DNA from 2 places in the Pectobacterium atrosepticum genome. Region 1 is predicted to be linked to the other one. Evidence: predicted binding sites of a transcription regulator. Region 1 holds the regulator's gene; the other holds the start of a gene.
The links. The regulator ArgR, encoded in region 1, controls arginine synthesis, uptake and breakdown. The targets are predictions, from matches to a motif close to ANTGAATAAAAATACANT.
Positions count from the first base shown of each region.

Region 2: argF (ornithine carbamoyltransferase) is a predicted target of ArgR. The motif match lies at 5,655-5,672, and genes of this name have one in related genera.

Region 1 is NZ_CP009125.1:632,388-642,455, reverse strand. It holds gene ispB (octaprenyl diphosphate synthase) at 1-194, shown strand, start outside; gene GZ59_RS02870 (DNA-binding protein) at 276-650, opposite strand; gene GZ59_RS02865 (DNA-binding protein) at 900-1,286, opposite strand; gene GZ59_RS02860 (helix-turn-helix domain-containing protein) at 1,474-1,737, shown strand; gene mdh (malate dehydrogenase) at 1,962-2,897, opposite strand; gene argR (transcriptional regulator ArgR) at 3,368-3,838, shown strand; gene tsaD (tRNA (adenosine(37)-N6)-threonylcarbamoyltransferase complex transferase subunit TsaD) at 3,933-4,946, opposite strand; gene rpsU (30S ribosomal protein S21) at 5,174-5,389, shown strand; gene dnaG (DNA primase) at 5,543-7,297, shown strand; gene rpoD (RNA polymerase sigma factor RpoD) at 7,452-9,287, shown strand; gene mug (G/U mismatch-specific DNA glycosylase) at 9,369-9,872, opposite strand; tRNA gene GZ59_RS02820 (tRNA-Ile) at 10,013-10,068, shown strand, end outside.
Region 2 is NZ_CP009125.1:432,355-442,422, forward strand. It holds gene GZ59_RS01980 (alpha-E domain-containing protein) at 1-97, opposite strand, end outside; gene GZ59_RS01985 (circularly permuted type 2 ATP-grasp protein) at 91-1,530, opposite strand; gene ridA (2-iminobutanoate/2-iminopropanoate deaminase) at 1,752-2,138, opposite strand; gene pyrI (aspartate carbamoyltransferase regulatory subunit) at 2,237-2,701, opposite strand; gene pyrB (aspartate carbamoyltransferase) at 2,717-3,652, opposite strand; gene GZ59_RS02005 (NanQ anomerase/TabA/YiaL family protein) at 4,101-4,568, shown strand; gene argF (ornithine carbamoyltransferase) at 4,615-5,622, opposite strand; gene rraB (ribonuclease E inhibitor RraB) at 5,784-6,209, shown strand; gene GZ59_RS02020 (GNAT family N-acetyltransferase) at 6,402-6,905, opposite strand; gene GZ59_RS02025 (YjgN family protein) at 7,315-8,496, shown strand; gene GZ59_RS02030 (M48 family metallopeptidase) at 8,513-9,550, shown strand; gene GZ59_RS02035 (alpha/beta fold hydrolase) at 9,905-10,068, shown strand, end outside.

The sequences.
Region 1 (10,068 bases):
AAGAAGGAAACGGGCGTCACCTGCTGGAGCCTATTCTTGCCGCGATGCAGCAATGCGGTTCACTTGATTACACGCGTCAACGTGCCGAAGAAGAGGCAGATAAAGCGATCAACGCGCTACAACTGCTACCGAAAACGCCATACCGTATGGCACTTGAAGGACTCGCCCACTTAGCCGTACAGCGCGATTTCTAGCATGGTGTTAGATTTTTATCTGACAAGAACGTTGGTTATTGCCTGAGTAGCGCTGCCCGGCAGCGCTACTTGCTCGACAGACTAGGCAGTCTGATCGATTGTGACATCATCCAGCCGAGACAACATCGCTATTGTTCCTTCACGCAAGATGAAATTAATCAGTCGAGCTCGTTCATCAACGGATAGCTGATGGAAAATATGCACCCATGATGACAGCAGCGTCGGCTCATTATCGATACGATAATATTCTGTTGGAGGATTCTCTTTCACTAACAGAGAATTCCTGACCTCATTGGGCAAACTGCGAATAGAGTATTCTACGCCACGTCCTTGAATCCCTTTCCGCCTGCGTTTTTCCCAACCGTCGTCTCGTGCCCGTTTATTCAGTCCCTGTGGTGACTTAGGCAACCCACCTACGCCAACCAACTCACTTGTTGCAAACCATTCTTTGTCCATACTCGTCACTCCCTTGTTTGTTTTGAACAGGCATTGCGTCAATTCACCTAAAAGTTTCCATATAGTAGACTATAATTACCTAAACCGCTAACTTTTACACGTTACCGACACATCTAAGCAATAGAAGAAATGATGAAGTCCAACGCGATGCCAAAACATCGCGACCAGAACAGACCTACAAAGCGAAAGAAAATACAGGTTCCTTCTCATCGCTGCGATTAACGATCGAAGAGATCGCCAGCAGCGGAATCAGTCAATCACCATTGATGAGACAGGTTCCTCATCCGACGGAGTGATGCCTAACTGGCTCAGCGTGGCGGACACCCCGATTCGCAGAATATAAGCGATTAGCTCATCTCTTTCTTTTTCAGATAGTTGCTGATAAATTTGCATCCATACAGCTAGCGCTGCAGGCTGTTTCGCCGAGTAGGCGGAAGGCTCGATTTCGAGTAATAGGGACTTTTTTACCGTATCCGGCAAGCTGTGAATTAAGTACTCCACTCCTCTTCCTTGGACACCTTTACGGCGACGCTTCTCCCATCCATCCTCGCGGGCGCGCTTATTCAATCCTTGTCTTGATTTCGGAAGGCCGCCTACTCCAACCAATTCGCTGGTAGCAAACCACTCTTTTTTCATTGCCATTCATCCTGATAGTGCCATCCCTAACAAAAACGCGCTTATTTGGAAATTAATTGAGAGTTTTAAGAAAAATTAATGCTATATTATTTCCAAATAATAATGTCATGTTAGTCCGGCATATAACTAACATCCGTTATTTATACCACTAATCTACAGTCGTCTTATAGCAAATAAGGGAAGGAATATGATTTTAAGGAAACAAGACTGGCATCCCGCTGATATCATTGCTGCACTGCGCAAGAAAAATACGACGCTGGCGGCGGTATCGCGAGCGGCCGGATTAAGCTCATCTACGCTAGCCAACGCGCTCTCGCGCCCTTGGCCCAAGGGAGAATGGCTTATCGCCGATGCGCTGAGTATTCACCCATCAGAGATTTGGCCAAGCAGGTACTACAATCCAGAAACCAATGAGCTTATCGATAGAAAAAAACTCATCCGCCCCGATTAAAAAAGAAAAGCCGGAGATAGACATCTCCGGCTTTTTATTCTGCGTATTATTAACATTCAATAATACCCTAAATAATTCGAGTTGCAGGCTGGCTGCGACGCAGAGAGTCCCCAGGAGCTTACATAAGTAAGTGACTGGGGTGAGCGAGGCCCTCTAGGGCGAGGCTCAGAAATGAGCCAAGTATTGCCAACGCACATGCAGCTTGAAGTATGACGGGTAATCAATTACTTGATGAACGTCTCGCCTAACTCAATATCCTGCTTCAGCGTATCCAGCATGCTGCTAAGCGCGTTTTGCTCAAAAGCACTTAATGTGCCGATGTCTTTACGCTCAGCGACGCCATCTTTACCTAACAGAATTGGTTGAGCAAAGAAGCGCGCATGTTTGCCGTCACTTTCAACGTATGCACATTCCACCACACCGTTTTCGCCTTGCAGCGCGCGGACCAGAGACAGACCAAAACGCGCAGCGGCTTGACCCATAGACAGCGTTGCCGATCCGCCACCTGCTTTGGCTTCAACAACCTCGGTGCCCGCATTCTGGATACGTTTGGTCAGATCGGCCACTTCCTGCTCGCTGAAGCTGATGCCTGAAACCTGAGACAGCAGAGGCAGAATTGTCACGCCAGAGTGCCCGCCGATAACCGGCACGTTAATATCCTGCGGCTGCTTGCCTTTCAATTCAGCAACAAACGTGTTGGAACGGATGATATCCAGCGTAGTTACACCGAACAGTTTGTTTTTGTCATACACGCCTGCTTTTTTCAGCACTTCTGCTGCGATGGCAACGGTCGTGTTCACTGGGTTGGTGATTATACCGATACAGGCTTTCGGGCAGGTAATCGCGATTTGCTCAACCAGGTTACGTACAATGCCAGCATTGACGTTGAACAGATCGGAACGATCCATGCCAGGTTTACGTGCCACACCGGCAGAAATCAGCACGATATCCGCACCAGCAAGCGCCGGTTTAGCATCTTCACCGCTATAGCCTTTGATCTTCACTGCTGTAGGAATATGGCTCAGATCGACGGCAACACCCGGCGTTACCGGAGCGATATCGTAGAGGGATAGTTCTGAACCTGAAGGAAGCTGGGTTTTGAGGAGGAGTGCGAGTGCCTGACCGATACCACCTGCTGCTCCGAGAACTGCAACTTTCATCCTAAACTCCTTATTATCGTAAAATAAAAAAGTGCCGTGAATTCATTTGGTTATAAACAGAATATAAAAGTGGGGATAAAACCAATCTACTTATCTTTCTACAAATGAACGAGAGACAAAAAAATTCGCTATGTCTCTAATAATAAACCAAAAACGACCATTCGTTTGAAAGGTAAGTAAAGTTAATAAGCTATTGAGCTATAACGTGGTGTTCATTCACGTGCGTTTAACCAGTGGGCTACATTACACCGATCAATGGCGTCCAAACAACATCATTCTGATAACATTTCCTTTACTTTTATGTGACTCAGGACGCATTTTTCGGACTATCCGGAAAGCTGAATTTTTTTGAAAACAGCGACTAGCGCATATATGGGGAAATAGACTGGAATTATACGCAATTTAATTGCATAAAAATTCACACAACTGCATAATAGAGAGATTAACCATAACAATTAATCCGGTGCAGAATGCGAAATTCGACAAAACAAGAAGATCTCGTTAAAGCGTTCAAAGCGTTGTTAAAAGAAGAAAAGTTCAGCTCTCAAAGTGAAATTGTTCACGCATTGCAAGACGAAGGATTTGAAAATATCAATCAATCCAAAGTGTCACGCATGCTAACGAAATTTGGTGCGGTGCGCACACGCAATGCCAAAATGGAAATGGTGTATTGCCTCCCTGCTGAACTCGGCGTCCCTACCACATCCAGCCCACTAAAAAACCTTGTGCTGGACGTGGACTACAACGATGCAGTCGTCGTGATCCATACCAGCCCAGGAGCCGCGCAGCTCATTGCTCGTCTGCTGGACTCACTAGGGAAGTCAGAGGGTATTCTTGGCACCATCGCAGGTGATGACACCATCTTCACCACCCCGGCAAGAGGCTTCAGCGTCAAACAACTTTACGAAGCGATTCTGGTGCTATTCGAACAAGAGCTGTAATTCCGCTCGTCCGCTGCCGTTTTTTGTTACTCGTTCTTTGCTACCTTTTCCTTGCTACGTGTAGACCCGCTACACGTAGCGAGTACCAATCGGACTACACCGCAGGCAAATCAGCCAACGGCCAACGTGGACGAACAGATACGCCCAGCGTCTGGCTCGCACCATGAAGTAGACGTACGCTGCCCGCATAGGCAATCATCGCGCCATTATCCGTGCAGAATTCGGGACGCGCGTAAAACACTTCACCACCGCGTTTTGCCATCACCTCACCTAAGCGCTGACGCAATGTTCGATTGGCGCTTACACCACCGGCCATGACCAGTCGTTTAAAGCCCGTATCATCCAACGCACGACGACACTTGATGGCCAGCGTATCCACGACGGCATCCTCAAAGGCACGCGCAATATCGGCACGCGTTTGATCGTCATCACCGTTGCTACGGATCGTATTCGCAGCAAACGTTTTTAGCCCGGAAAAGCTGAAATCTAACCCCGGACGATCGGTCATCGGACGCGGAAAGGTAAAGCGTTGGGAATCACCTGCCTGCGCCATTTTCGACAGCATTGGACCACCGGGATAATCCAATCCCAGCAACTTCGCCGTTTTATCAAACGCTTCACCCGCCGCATCGTCAACCGACTCACCCAGCAAGCGGTATTCGCCAATGCCTGTCACGCTGATGAGCTGCGTATGACCACCAGAAACCAGCAGCGCTACGAAGGGAAACGCTGGAGGATTATCTTCCAGCATCGGCGCCAGCAAATGCCCTTCCATATGGTGCACAGGGACCGCTGGCACCTCCCAAGCGAACGCCAACGACCTGCCGACTGTCGCCCCCACCAATAACGCGCCAACCAAACCAGGGCCGGCGGTGTAAGCCACACCATCGATATCGTCAGCCTGTAACCCAGCTTCACGCAGCGCTGCCTGAATCAAAGGAACCGTTTTGCGCACGTGATCGCGTGAGGCGAGCTCAGGCACGACGCCACCGTAATCAGCATGTAATTTGACCTGACTGTATAGCTGATTGGCGAGTAAACCCGCCTCCGTGTCATAAATAGCCACTCCGGTTTCATCACAGGATGTTTCGATACCCAATACGCGCATTACTGTTCCTACTTTGGTGACGATACGAGAATTCGTTAAATGCCGCTTGCTTCAAACTGCGGATAGTCTACCATAAGCGACCTGATTTCTGCGCTGGCCGCGGCTGGGTGTTTTATGATCACCGCAATGCTTTACAAAGGCGTCACGTTTGCAGTAGAATTCCGCACCATTTTGAAAAGGCTGGCACAAGGCCAGCGGCAAACCGAATTTATTGAGGTGAGAGGCACATGCCGGTAATTAAAGTACGTGAAAACGAGCCGTTCGACGTAGCTCTACGTCGCTTCAAACGTTCCTGTGAAAAAGCGGGCGTTCTGGCTGAAGTTCGTCGTCGTGAGTTTTATGAAAAACCAACGACCGAACGTAAGCGCGCCAAAGCTTCTGCAGTGAAACGTCACGCGAAGAAATTGGCTCGAGAAAACGCACGCCGCACTCGTCTGTATTAATTTTCAGGAGGGTTTCCCTCCAACGCGTGATTAATCCGCAGACTTAGCAGTTGCATACGAAGGCCGTGCTTTCCGTAAGGAAGCGCGGCTTGTTGTCGTTTATAAGCTATATCCAATGTAGCCACGTTACAGAAAGGTATACACTAGGGGCTTATGGCTGGACGAATTCCACGCGTATTTATTAATGACCTGCTGGCTCGCACCGACATCGTCGATCTCATTGACGCGCGCGTCAAACTGAAAAAGCAGGGAAAAAACTACCATGCGTGTTGTCCGTTCCATCACGAAAAAACCCCCTCATTCACCGTAAACGGTGACAAACAGTTCTATCACTGTTTTGGCTGTGGCGCACACGGCAACGCCATTGACTTTTTGATGAATTACGATCGTCTCGAATTCGTTGAAACCATTGAAGAACTGGCCACACAATACGGTCTCGAAGTGCCTTATGAAACTGGCACGGGCCCAACCCAGTTAGAGCGTCACCAACGGCAAAGTCTGTACGAATTGATGGGACAGCTTAGCGGGTTCTATCAGCAAGCACTGAGCCAATCGATCGGAACATCAGCGTTGCAATATCTGCAACAGCGCGGTTTAAGTGCAGAAGTTATCAGCCATTTTGCGATTGGTTTCGCTCCGCCCGGCTGGGATAACGTTTTAAAACGCTTTGGCCGCAATAATGACGATCGCAGCACATTGAACGATGCCGGCATGCTGGTGACTAACGATCAGGGTCGAACGTATGACCGCTTCCGCGAGCGTGTGATGTTCCCCATCCGCGACAAACGGGGTCGAGTAATAGCCTTCGGCGGACGCGTATTAGGCGACGGTACCCCAAAGTACCTTAACTCGCCCGAAACAGAGATTTTTCATAAAGGTCGCCAACTGTACGGCCTGTATGAAGCACAGCAAAACCATCCAGAACTCAAGCGATTGTTGGTTGTTGAGGGCTATATGGATGTGGTGGCGCTGGCACAGTTTGGTATTGATTATGCGGTGGCCTCGCTGGGCACCTCCACGACAGCCGATCACATTCAGTTACTATTTCGCGCCACAGACCTGGTGGTGTGTTGTTACGACGGAGACCGTGCCGGACGCGAAGCGGCATGGCGCGCGCTGGAAACTGCGCTACCCTATTTGAACGATGGTCGTCAGTTACGCTTTATGTTCCTGCCAGACGGTGAAGATCCCGACACGCTGGTGCGTAAAGAAGGCAAAGCAGTATTTGAGCAGCGCATGGAACACGCTCTCCCGCTGTCGCAGTTTCTGTTTGAGACACTGCAACAGCAGGTGGATATGAGCTCACCCGATGGTCGTACGAAGCTAAGTACGCTGGCATTACCGCTAATAGGCCAAGTTCCGGGAGAAACGCTGCGGCTGTATTTACGCCAGCAGCTCGGCAACAAGCTGGGGATTTTAGACGACAGTCAGTTGGACAGACTGCTGCCCAAAGTGGCAGATCAGGCTCAATCCTACCAGCAGCCACAACTAAAAGTCACAACTATGCGTATACTTGTAGGACTTTTAGTACAAAACCCGAGACTGGCAGCAGAGGTTCCTGACCTCGCGCTAGAGGGCATTGAAGAAGACAAAGTTGCCGGTTTATCACTGTTTCAGGATTTGGTGAAAACCTGCAACGCCAGCCCTGGTATGAATATGGGTCTGCTGTTGGAAAAATATCGTGACAGCAAATACCGCAAGCAACTTGAAACCATGGCTTCATGGAACCATATGATCGAAGAGGAAGAGCTAGACGAGAAGTTCAGAATCAGTCTGGCAGAACTCTACGATCAGCTGTTGAAACAGCGACAAGATACATTGATTGCCCGTGACAGAACGCATGGGCTCAACGCCAAAGAAAAAAAAGAGCTTTGGTCGTTGCAACTGGCATTGACCAGAAGACACTGATACAGAGGCTTAATTGCCGATAAATAGCAGGGTTGATCCCTGCAAAGAGCCGCTGCAGGGGCCGCGGCGATAAGAAAAATACCCCTAATGCTATTGTTAGCGAACTACGCTGACCGACACCAACCCAAATACTCTGAAGTGTGGATACCGTCTTATGGAGCAAAACCCGCAGTCACAGCTGAAGCTGCTTGTTACCCGTGGTAAGGAGCAAGGCTACCTGACCTATGCTGAGGTCAATGACCATCTGCCGGAAGATATCATCGACTCGGATCAGATCGAAGATATCATCCAGATGATTAACGACATGGGCATCCAGGTGATGGAAGAAGCACCGGATGCAGACGATCTGTTGCTGGCCGAAAACACCAATGATGCCGATGAAGATGCGGCAGAGGCTGCTGCGCAGGTTCTATCCAGTGTTGAATCGGAAATTGGTCGCACCACCGATCCAGTTCGCATGTACATGCGTGAAATGGGTACCGTTGAGCTGTTGACGCGTGAAGGCGAGATCGATATCGCTAAGCGTATTGAAGACGGTATCAATCAGGTTCAGTGCTCTGTCGCGGAGTATCCTGAAGCCATTACCTATCTGCTGGAACAATACGATCGTGTCGAAGCGGGCGAAAGCCGCCTGTCCGACCTGATCATCGGTTTCGTCGATCCTAATGCGGAAGAGGACATTGCCCCTACCGCGACTCACGTTGGTTCCGAGCTTTCGAGCGAAGAAATAAGCGATAACGACGAGGAAGAAGACGAAGACGAGGAAGAAGACGACAACAGCATCGATCCTGAACTGGCGCGTGAGAAGTTCACTGAACTGCGTGAGCAATATGAAACGACCCGTAAGGTGATCAAGGCCCATGGTCGTAGCCATGCGCTAGCAGCACAGGAAATCCTGAACCTGTCTGAAGTCTTCAAGCAGTTCCGTCTGGTGCCGAAACAGTTTGATTTCCTGGTTAACAGCATGCGCACCATGATGGATCGCGTCCGTACTCAGGAACGTTTGATCATCAAGTTGTGTGTTGAACAGTGCAAAATGCCGAAGAAAAACTTCGTCACCATGTTCACCAGCAATGAAACCAACAACAGCTGGTTTGCAGCAGCAGTGGCGATGGGCAAGCCCTGGTCTGAAAAACTGAATGATGTTGCAGAAGATGTCACTCGCAGCCTGCAAAAGCTAAAACAGATCGAAGAAGAAACCGGTCTGACGATCGAGCAGGTTAAAGACATCAACCGCCGTATGTCGATTGGTGAAGCAAAGGCTCGCCGCGCCAAGAAAGAAATGGTGGAAGCCAACCTGCGTCTGGTTATTTCTATCGCGAAGAAATACACCAACCGTGGTTTGCAGTTCCTTGATCTGATTCAGGAAGGCAACATCGGTCTGATGAAAGCGGTAGATAAGTTCGAATATCGCCGTGGCTACAAATTCTCGACCTATGCCACATGGTGGATCCGTCAGGCGATCACCCGTTCTATCGCCGATCAGGCGCGTACCATCCGTATTCCGGTACATATGATTGAGACGATCAACAAATTGAATCGTATCTCTCGTCAGATGTTGCAGGAAATGGGTCGCGAGCCGACGCCGGAAGAACTAGCTGAACGTATGTTGATGCCAGAAGACAAGATCCGCAAAGTGCTGAAGATCGCGAAAGAGCCGATCTCAATGGAAACCCCGATTGGTGATGATGAAGATTCACATTTGGGCGATTTCATCGAAGATACGACGCTGGAGCTGCCGCTGGATTCCGCCACGTCGGAAAGCCTGCGTTCTGCGACACACGACGTACTGGCTGGCCTGACCGCGCGTGAAGCGAAAGTCTTGCGCATGCGTTTCGGTATCGATATGAACACCGACCATACACTGGAAGAAGTGGGCAAACAGTTTGACGTTACGCGTGAACGTATTCGTCAGATCGAAGCGAAAGCGCTGCGTAAACTGCGTCACCCAAGCCGTTCCGAAGTGCTGCGTAGCTTCCTGGATGATTAATTCATCTTTCAGCTAATGCAAACTCTAAATAACCCCGGCTCGCTGGGGTTATTTTTTGCCTGTCAGAAACTAAGCCCACGCTTACACGTTATCCTGCAACGCCTGATGCAGTTCCTGATATGACGCCACCAGCGACTCCAGCGTCGCACGATTCAGCCCGCTAGGGTTCGGCAGTACCCAAACCTGCGTCTCACCAATACGCCGCTCCTGACGCCCCCATGAAACCTTTTTGATACCAAATGCCTGACTGAACGCCTGCTTACCCAGCACGGCCAGCGCTCGTGGTTGATAGCGCGTCATCTTCTCAACGATCGCATTCCCGCCTTGTAGCAGCTCATCTCGTCCCAGCTCGGTTGCTTCAACCGTTGGACGCTCTACCAGCATGGTGATTCCGCATCCGGTGTCCAGCAGATGCTGCTCTTCCGCAGGTGTCAGCAAACGCTCAGTAAAACCCGCCTGATGAATCACTTTCCAGAAGCGATTATTGGGATTAGCAAAGTGGTAACCGTGATGGGCCGTCGATAACCCAGGGTTAATACCGCAGAAAACAACCTGAAGGTTCATAGCGAGAATATCGGTAATCATGTCTTTCCCTACCACTGTTGACTACCCCCATCGTAAATTCTGATAAGAATAACAACAAGCTATCTTGAGTATAAAACCACCACCCGGCAGATAGGCTATAGACCTTCCCCTGCACATTACCGTATAATCACCGCCCATTCGGCCCCTTAGCTCAGTGGTTAGAGCAGGCGACTCATAATCGCTTGGTCGCTGGTTC
Region 2 (10,068 bases), 200 kb from region 1:
AGAGTTTGTAGGTGACATCCAGTACGCGGGCGAGGCTCTCTGCCCGCTCCAGATAGCGAGCCATCCAATACAGTTCACTGGCAGTACGGCTTAGCATGATTCGTCCTCCTCCATGACCCAGGTGTCTTTGGTGCCGCCGCCCTGTGAGGAGTTGACGACCAGAGAACCTTCCGTGAGTGCGACGCGCGTAAGGCCGCCGGGAACCAGTCGGATTTCCTCACCGGACAGGGCAAACGGGCGCAGATCGATATGTCGGGGAGCCAAACCATCGTCGATAAACGTTGGGCAGGTGGAGAGCGCTAATGTTTCCTGACCGATATAGTTGTGCGGGTGCGCGAGTAAACGCTGGCGGAACATCTCGATTTCCTGACGTGTCGCCCGCGGGCCGACCAGCATACCGTAACCACCTGCACCGTGAACTTCCTTCACCACCATGCTATCCAGATGGTCGAGCACATAGCGCAGATCTTTGGGGTTGCGACACTGCCAGGTGGGAATGTTGTGAAGAATCGGTTCTTCAGATAGGTAGAAACGGATCATCTCCGGTACATAGGGATAGATCGATTTATCGTCGGCGACACCGGTGCCGACAGCATTCGCCAGTACGACGCCGCCCGCACGATACACGGACAACAGGCCGGGCACGCCGAGCATCGAATCCGCACGAAACGCTAGCGGATCGAGGAAGGCATCGTCCACGCGGCGATAAATTACATCTACCTGACACGGGCCTTCCGTGGTGCGCATATATACCGCCCCTTCTTTCACGAACAAGTCCGCACTTTCTACCAGTTCGACGCCCATTTGCTGTGCCAGAAAGCTGTGTTCAAAGTAGGCGCTGTTGAAACGGCCCGGTGTCATCACGACCACGGTAGGGTCATCAACCTGCGTGCTTTCGCGCAGGGTCTGTAGCAGATAGCTGGGATAGCGTTCAACAGGGGCGATGTGCTGGCTGGCAAATAAATCCGGGTAGAGCCGCATCATCATTTTGCGGTTTTCCAGCATGTAGGAGACGCCCGATGGAGTGCGCAGGTTGTCTTCCAGCACGTAATAATGACCGTCGCTGTTACGCACCATATCGATCCCGGTGATGTGGGCGTAAATGTTGTTGTGCAGGTTCACACCCTGCATACAGGGTTGATATTGCTCATTCGCCAGCACCTGTTCGCTGGGGATAATACCGGCCTTGAGTATGTGTTGCTGATGGTAAATATCGTAGAGAAACGCGTTTAGAGCCTGTACCCGCTGACGGATGCCGCGATCGAGCAACTGCCATTCGTGGGCAGGAATAATGCGCGGCACGCTATCGAAAGGTATTAAGCGCTCGGTGCCCCCTTCCTCGCCATAAACGTTAAACGTAATACCCACGCGGTGAAACAGCAGTTCCGCCTGCTCCTTCTTCTGCTTAATGGCCTGCTGGTCGGTTTGCTGGAGCCATTGCCAATAGGAATTGTAGTGTTGACGTTGTTTGCCTTGCGACGAGAGCATCTCGTCGTAATAAGGCGCAGATGGAAGTTTCATTTTTATCATTGTCATCCCCAGGCATCACGCTTAATAGCGATAATAGGACAATGCATAAAATGCGCCATTTTGGAAAAAGCGTGATGTAGTCAGGATGGTGCCCGGTTTTTTCCTCTAATTGGTGCGTAGCAAGGCGAGTTTGCACTGAGGGGGGAGAATAAAGGCGCTGGAAATCAGCAAGACGCAACCATAATGGTGCGTCTTGATAAGGGGACGATCAATGATGGTGCTTAGCGGCGAACGGCAATCGCTTCGATTTCGATCTTCACGTCTTTCGGCAAGCGTGCGACTTCAACGCAAGAGCGAGCCGGGAATGGTGCGCCGTGTTCGTTGAAGAACGCTTCATACGCGGTATTCACAAGGGTGAAGTCATGCAGGTCTTTCACGAATACGGTGGTTTTCACGATATCGGAAACTTTCAGGCCAGCGGCTTCGACAATGGCCTGAACGTTTTCCAGTGACTGGCGTGTCTGGGCGGTGATGTTGTCAGCGACCAGGCCGCTTTTCGGGTTTACCGGAATCTGGCCGGAAGTGATGATCATGCTGCCAAGATCGACGCCCTGAACATAAGGGCCGATAGCGGCAGGGGCGTGCTCAGTGCTGATAGTGCGTGACATGGTATCTCCTTGATGGGGGCGTAAAAGGAACGCAGACGCAGCCATTATTCAAAAAAGCCCCGTGACAGGCAATGTCCATTACGGGGCAAAGCAGAAAACTAGCTATCTTGCAGCACAGCCTGACGCTCAAATTCTTTCTCACAGTACTTACATTTCAGGTGAACGTCACCATCGCGCTGCTTAACGCTGAATGACGACGAAACCGGTTCGCTGCGACTGATGCAGTTACTGTTCGGGCAGATGAGCACACCGGTAATGTGATCAGGCAGCGTCGGCACCAGCTTGCGCACCACGTCATACCCATCGATCTGATTGACGGTAGCCTGCGGCGCATAGATTGCCAACTGATTCGCCTGCTGCTCGGTCAGAAATATGTTCTCGATCTTGATCAGATCTTTGCGCCCAAGGTGGTTGGATGGCAAATTCAGGCCGATGGTGATGCGCTGGTCAGTTGCGGTCAGTTTAAACAGCGTCAGCAGCTTAAAACCCACCTGTGCGGGAATGTGGTCGATCACCGTGCCACGTTTGATCGCTTCAACCTGTAATTTATTATCGTGTGTCATGATGGTTTCTTCCTCTTACAGAACCAGTTCGCGATTCAGGACCAGCGCCAGCAGTGCCTGACGGGCGTAAATACCGTTGCCCGCCTGTTGGAAATAATAGGCATAGGGCGTGGTATCCACATCAATGGTGATCTCATCGACGCGCGGCAGCGGGTGCAGCACTTTCAAATTCGGGCGGGCGTTGTCCAAGTCGGCAGCACGCAGGACAAACTGGGATTTGATGTTGATGTATTCGGACGGATCCAGACGCTCTTTCTGGACGCGCGTCATGTACAGAATATCCAGCTCACCCACGACTTCGTCGATGCTGTTGTGCAGGCTGTAAGCAATGTTCTTCTCTTTCAGCATGCTCAGAATGTAGTCCGGCATGGCCAACGCGTCTGGAGCGATGAAGTAGAAGCGGTTGCCTTCGAACTTCGCCAGCGCCTGCGTGAGTGAATGCACGGTACGGCCATATTTCAAATCACCGACCATCGCGATGTTGATGTTGTTCAGTCGGCCTTGCGTTTCCTGAATGGTGAACAGATCGAGCAGCGTTTGCGTCGGGTGCTGGTTCGCACCATCACCCGCGTTCAGCACGGGAATACCGCCGGAAAACTCGGTAGCAAGGCGGGACGCGCCTTCCTGTGGATGACGCATCACGATGGCATCAACATATTGGCTGATGACGGAGATTGTGTCGGCCAGCGTTTCGCCCTTTTTCCCCAGCGAGGTGTTGTTGCTGTCGGCGAAACCGACGACGGATGCTCCTAAGCGATGCATCGCGGTTTCAAAGGATAAACGCGTCCGTGTGGAGGCTTCGAAGAAGCAGCTGGCAATCACTTTATGTTTTAACAGCTCAGGCTGGGGCTTGGCTTTCAGACTGGCAGCGACATTCAGCGCCAGTTCCAAATCTTCCCGGCTGAGATCGTTAATCGAAATGATATGTTTTTGATAGAGCGGATTGACCATGTTGTCTTTCTCCTAACGAGTAAACAGGAAATGTCGTATCTGGCTGCCCGAACGGTGGGCAAAAAAAAGCCCCTCATTGAGGGGCTTTCTTAATTGATCGATTGAGCGACGGAAAGGAAAACGCTGTCTGGCTGCCAGATGGCAGTTGTGGTTGAGAACCAACATAAGCAGCGGATTTTTTGGTGTAACGGTGCATGACCCCTCCCGGCAAACTGTCGGGAATTATACGCGCCGATTAGGCTATTTCAAGCAGAAAACGTGGTTTTTTACGCATCGCAATCGGTTGCTTAGCGAATGCACTATGCATGACAGTCGTAGACGGGAGAAGTGCGGTTAAGAAGAGTGATGAGCAGTTCACTGTTTCGGATTAACGCGCTGGCGGGTGCCACATTTGGAGAGTATAAGGATTATAAAACAGGGTTTCATTTTTTATATCAACGAGGTTTTTATGATTACTGGCAATGTCCACCACCTTGACTTGGTTCCTTATCTTCCAGCCAAACTGCGTGAAGCGATTGAATACGTGAAGCAAAACATCACGGCAGACACGCCGTTGGGTAAGCATGATATCGAGGGCAATAGCGTGTTTGTGCTGATCTCCAACGACAGCACGGACCTGCTGGAAAAACGTCGTGCCGAATATCACGCCAAGTATCTGGACATTCAGATTGTGTTGTCCGGTGTGGAAGGGATGACGTTCAGCAACCTGCCTGCGGGCAAGCCAGATACTGATTGGTTGGCGGATAAAGATATTGCTTTTCTGCCTGCAGGCGAACAGGAAAAGCTGTTTGTGATGCAGGAAGGGGATTTTGTCGTCTTCTTCCCAGGAGAAGTGCACAAGCCGCTGTGTGCCGTTGGTGAACCCGCGCACGTGCGCAAAGCTGTGGTGAAAATCGACGCGTCGCTGGTGGTGTAAACCGGCAGAAAAATATCCCTCCCCACGCAGGGGAGGGAAGCAAACCTTAATCCTGCGCCAGCGTGGCGACCATCACCGCTTTGATGGTGTGCATGCGGTTTTCCGCCTGATCGAACACGATACTGTGCGCGGATTCAAAGACTTCGTCAGTGACTTCCATTCCACCGTGCAGACCATACTGTTCCGCCATTTGCTGACCCATGGTTGTCTGGTCATCATGGAACGCAGGCAGGCAGTGCAGGAACTTCACCTGCGGATTGCCCGTTGCAGCGATCATCGCCATGTTCACCTGATACGGTTTCAGCAGCGCGATACGCTCTTTCCAAGTCTCTTTAGGTTCTCCCATAGAAACCCAGACGTCAGTATAGATGAAATCCGCACCCGCAACGCCTGCGGCGATATCTTCCGTCAGCGTGATGCTGCCGCCAGTTTGTTTTGCCGCCGCCTGACACTCAGCCACCAGACCGGCATCCGGCCAGCAGGCTTTTGGCGCAACAAGACGTAAATCCAACCCGGTCAGCGCCGCCGCTTCCAGCATGGTGTTACCCATATTGTTGCGCGCATCGCCGACGTAGACGAGCGTCATATCTGACAGCGCTTTACCCGGTAAATACTCCTGCATTGTCAGCAAATCTGCCAGCAACTGCGTGGGATGGAATTCATTTGTCAGCCCATTCCAAACTGGAACGCCCGCATATTGCGCCAGCGTCTCGACAATTTGCTGGCCGTAGCCGCGATACTGAATGCCGTCGTACATTCTTCCCAGTACGCGCGCGGTATCTTTGATGGATTCTTTATGACCGATTTGGCTGCCGCTCGGGCCGAGATAGGTCACTTGCGCGCCCTGATCGTATGCAGCAACTTCGAAAGAGCAGCGAGTACGAGTCGAATCTTTTTCGAAGATGAGTGCGATGTTCTTACCTTGCAGGCGGCGGGTTTCAATCCCGTTTTTTTTATCAGCCTTCAGTTTCGTTGACAGGGCTAAAAGATGGGCAATTTCTGCGGGCGTAAAATCCATTAACCTTAAAAAATGACGCTTATAGAACGGTTGCATGATGTACTTCTCCATGTGATCCAATAGCATTGATTGAATTAAAATTCACTTTATATGTGTAATTATTCAAATTCAAGTGGTGATATCAAACTTTGTGGTGGAGCAAGCCGCAGGGCTGTGGGACAATAAGTAATATTACGTCGATTAATGAGGACTGAGGCATGGCAAACCGCGAATTACTGGAAGAGCAACGGGAAGAGACACGCCTGATCATCGAAGAACTGCTGGATGATGGCAGCGATCCTGACGCGCTCTATACCATTGAACACCATTTCTCTGCTGAGAAGTTTGAAGTGTTGGAAAAAGTCGCTGTAGAAGCCTTCAAGCTGGGCTATGAAATGACGGATGCAGAAGAACTGGAAGTAGAAGAGGGCGTGTTGCTGATGTGCTGCGATGCTATCAGTGAAGTGGCGCTGAAGGCGGAACTGATCGACGCACAGGTAGAACAGCTGCTGGCGCTGGCAGAACGCCACGGTGTGCATTACGACGGTTGGGGCACCTACTTCGAAGACCCAGATGGTGAAGGCGAAGAAGAAGGCGATGATGAAGATTTTTATGATGAAGATGATGACGGCAAACGCCACTAATCATTGAGCTTGAACCCAGCCTCACTGAACGCCGCAGGAATACCCTGCGGCGTTTTTTTGGTTTTTTTACTTGATTGTCATGCCGATAGCTTAAGCGTGGGTTTAGGGGAAACACGGTGATGAGGTTCCCGTAGGGACACCTCGCACCGTGGTCGCCCCGGTATCTCGAACCTGAAACAATCGATACTACTTTTACAGCACCTTCAGCATCGTCACTTCACAATCGGTATGGCCCGTGTTGCCCATTGAATGGGGAATAGGATCGAAGCCCAGAGACTCATACAGCCGAATCGCGCTGGTCAGGTGGCCGGTTGTTTCCAGATAGCAACGGCGAAAGCCATGCTGACGAGCAAAATCAAGTGCCTGTATCGCTAACTGACGTGCTAGCCCTTTGCCTCGTACGACGGGTAGGAAATACATTTTCTGTAATTCACACACATCCTCTTCGCCCGCGACCAGTGGCGCAATACCGCCGCCTCCAACTATGTGGCCCTCATATTCAACCACCCAATAGGCGCTTTTCGGCTGGCTATACAGAGCAAACAACGCGTCCAGATTGGGATCGGAAACGGTATAGCCTTTGTCGGCCGTCAAACCAAATTCGGCAGAAACTTGGCGGATGACCTGAGCGATAGCGGCATCATCCTGCGCGGTGATTGGGCGTACCTGAAGATTGGCGGAGGTCGCGGTTGTCATAATACGTACTCTTGTTCTTACGGTTGACGAGGGTAATGATCTTGGCCGATTGTAATACCATTACAGACCACATTGATGCAACGTCTATACCCGTCATACTTCATGTTGCCTCCGTGTTGGTTTCTCTATTCCTTGTAATTCATAAGTATATGAATTTGTTTAATTGCTGTTAACTTTTATTGTTGTCATTAACAGGACATGCTTAAATGAGCCGCTTTTTGTATGCCAATAACGTATCGAATAATACGTTTTATACTCCAAATAATTCGAGTTGCAGGAAGGCGGCAAGAGAGGGAGTCCCGATGAGCTTACTCAGGTAAGTGATTCGGGTGAGTGAACGCAGCCAACGCACATGCAGCTTGAAGTATTACGAGTATATGAGGCTTATTTCTTTTAGGATTAAAGGGTTATGACAATCAATACTTCAGAAAATAGCACGCAGCATCGCGTGCAGTTTCACGGTAAGGCTGGGGAATATTTTGCAATTTGGCTGGTGAATGCGTTATTAACGGTCATCACTCTGGGTATTTATTCTGCCTGGGCCACCGTGCGCCGCCGCCGTTATTTTTATGGTAATACGGAAATTAACGGTGATCGTTTTGATTACCACGCGCAGCCTATTCAGATCCTTAAAGGACGCTTGCTGGTTATCGGCAGCCTTATTCTGTTTTATATCGTAATGATGGTGTCACCTACGCTGGGGACGATTCTCGCGTTGGCATTTGCGGCACTTATTCCGGTTCTGGTGATCCGCAACTGGCGCTATGACGCCATTATGTCCAGCTACCGTGGCATCCGTTTTAATTATCATTGCCAGACGGGCCGTGCATATTGGGTATTATTGCTTTGCCCTATCCTGCTGTTGCTGGCTTTTTATATCGCTCTGGTTGTTGTTGTCATGATCGGTATGCAGAGCAATAGCCCCATTCTGATTGGGTTCATTGCGCTGGCAATTGCTATTCCAGGGTTTGCTGCGGTAAATGGCATCATGAAAATGATGCAGCTCGATTTCTATGTGAATAACCTATTCTTCGGCAAAACAGCATTTAAAGCAGAATTGACGAAAGCGGTGTTTATTAAGTTCTCCCTGATTAGCCTGCTGATTTTTGTTCCTTTCCTGATCGCGGCGCTGTCATTCATGAGCTCGTTCTTTTTCACGTTGTTCCAAACGATGATGATGGGCGGTGGAAATGAAGAACTTGTACTAATGATGCTGCTGAGCAATGTCTTTAATTTTATTATGATGATCATTGTGACGTTGCTGGGCGTGCTGGTTTCCAGCAGCTATCTGGTCGTCGCACAGCGCAATTATCTGTTTAACCAGACGTCGCTGAACGGTGGGGTGAAACTGCACTCTTCCATGCAAACGATGTCTTACATGGGGCTGCTGATAACCAATAGCCTGATCACTATTTTCTCTTTGGGTTGGGCAGCTCCGGTGGCAGAGATTCGTCATGCACGCTATCTCGCGAATGCAACTGCGGTTGAAGGCGATCTGGCACTGCTGCACGTTCAGGCACACCAAGACACAGCAAACAGCGCACTGGCCGAAGAAGCGGTACAAGCCCTCGATTTGGGTGTTGGCCTTTAAGTTATAAGGCAGGAATATGAATATTGAGGGGCATTATCAATACCCCGGATTGGCGGCCCGCGTGGCCGCTTCTCTTCATTTAACGGACAACGGTTCGACGATGGTGCTGAACACCGGATCATCGAACACGACATTTGCGTTGGAGCAGGTCACGGTTTCCGATGCGCTGGGCTCCATTCCTCTGACGCTAACATTTCCTGACGGCGGCCGTTTTGTGCCTGCCGACGATCCCACCTTTCGCGCGTGGTATTCTGCGCGGCGTCGACCGGGGCTTGTCCATCGCCTGGAACGCCATAAGCGTGGCGTCATTCTCACGCTATTTGCCACGATTTTGATAGTCATAAACTACGTTTACGTGGTGCTGCCTTGGGCGAGTTCCACGCTGGCGCTACGCATTCCTACCGCTATCGAACAGCAACTGGGACAAAATACGCTGAAGCTATTGCGGCACAGTGATTTTAAGCCTTCCAAGCTGCCTATTGAACGCCAGCAAGAGATGCAAACTCTGTTTCAACAGGTTATGCCTGCTGACATGCGGGAAGATAAAACGCCGTTGCGTCTGGAGATCATGTCTGCGCCTATCGGGCCGAATGCCTTTATGCTGGCAGATGGCACCTTAATTATCAGCGACGATCTGGTGACGCTGGCGAAAAGTGATAATGAGTTGGCCGCGGTGATGCTGCATGAAATGGGGCACCACGCCTATCGCCACCCAATGCGCATGGTGGTGCGTTCATCGCTGGTGTCGCTGACGTTCATGTGGATGACGGGAGATGTCAGTGGAATCGGAGATACCGTGTTGCAGTCTGCCGCCTTCATCAACGAGATGCAGTTTTCCCGTGATATGGAGAGGGAAGCGGACACATGGGCAATAGCAGAAATGCAGCAGCAGGGACGTTCACTTCAGTCAATGCAGGCAATGTATCAGGCCTTGATCGCTAAAGACCGCAGTCAGGATGAAATTGATTCGCTGGATTTACCTGACTGGCTGAGTACGCACCCAGATATGGATGAGCGTCTGGAAACGATTGAAAGAGAGATGAATAAGCACTAATCCCCAACTCTTGATTCTCAACCCCGAATTAACCCCTGTCTGATGTCGATAGTGCGCGAATATAGCGGCGCACTATCGGCTTTCTTGTTAGGTATATGAACGAAAAATCCTCGTTTTTTGCTGATTTTACGAACGTTAATTTGAGGCGGAAAGGATGAGTAGCGTAGTCAGACGATTAACGGGAATGCGTTAAATATCATCCTATTAAAAACTTCTTGTAGAATCTCTCGCGATAAATAAAAAAATCAGAGAATAATCTCTTTTTATTATTAGTCCGCTTATGTTTATTGGGATTTTTCCTAATAGACATTAAAATCGCGGCTTCACGGCTTCATGATTACCGAAGAGTTATTTATGATTAATCGAATTCTATCAGGTGTGGTGGGCGCATTTCTGTTAATGCTGTCACTATTAACGCATGCACAGAGCAATTTTCCAGAGCCCAAAGAAGGCGACTGGATCGCGCCAGAATTTATCTTCAACAGCGGCGAAAAATTAAAAGATCTGCGAATTCACTA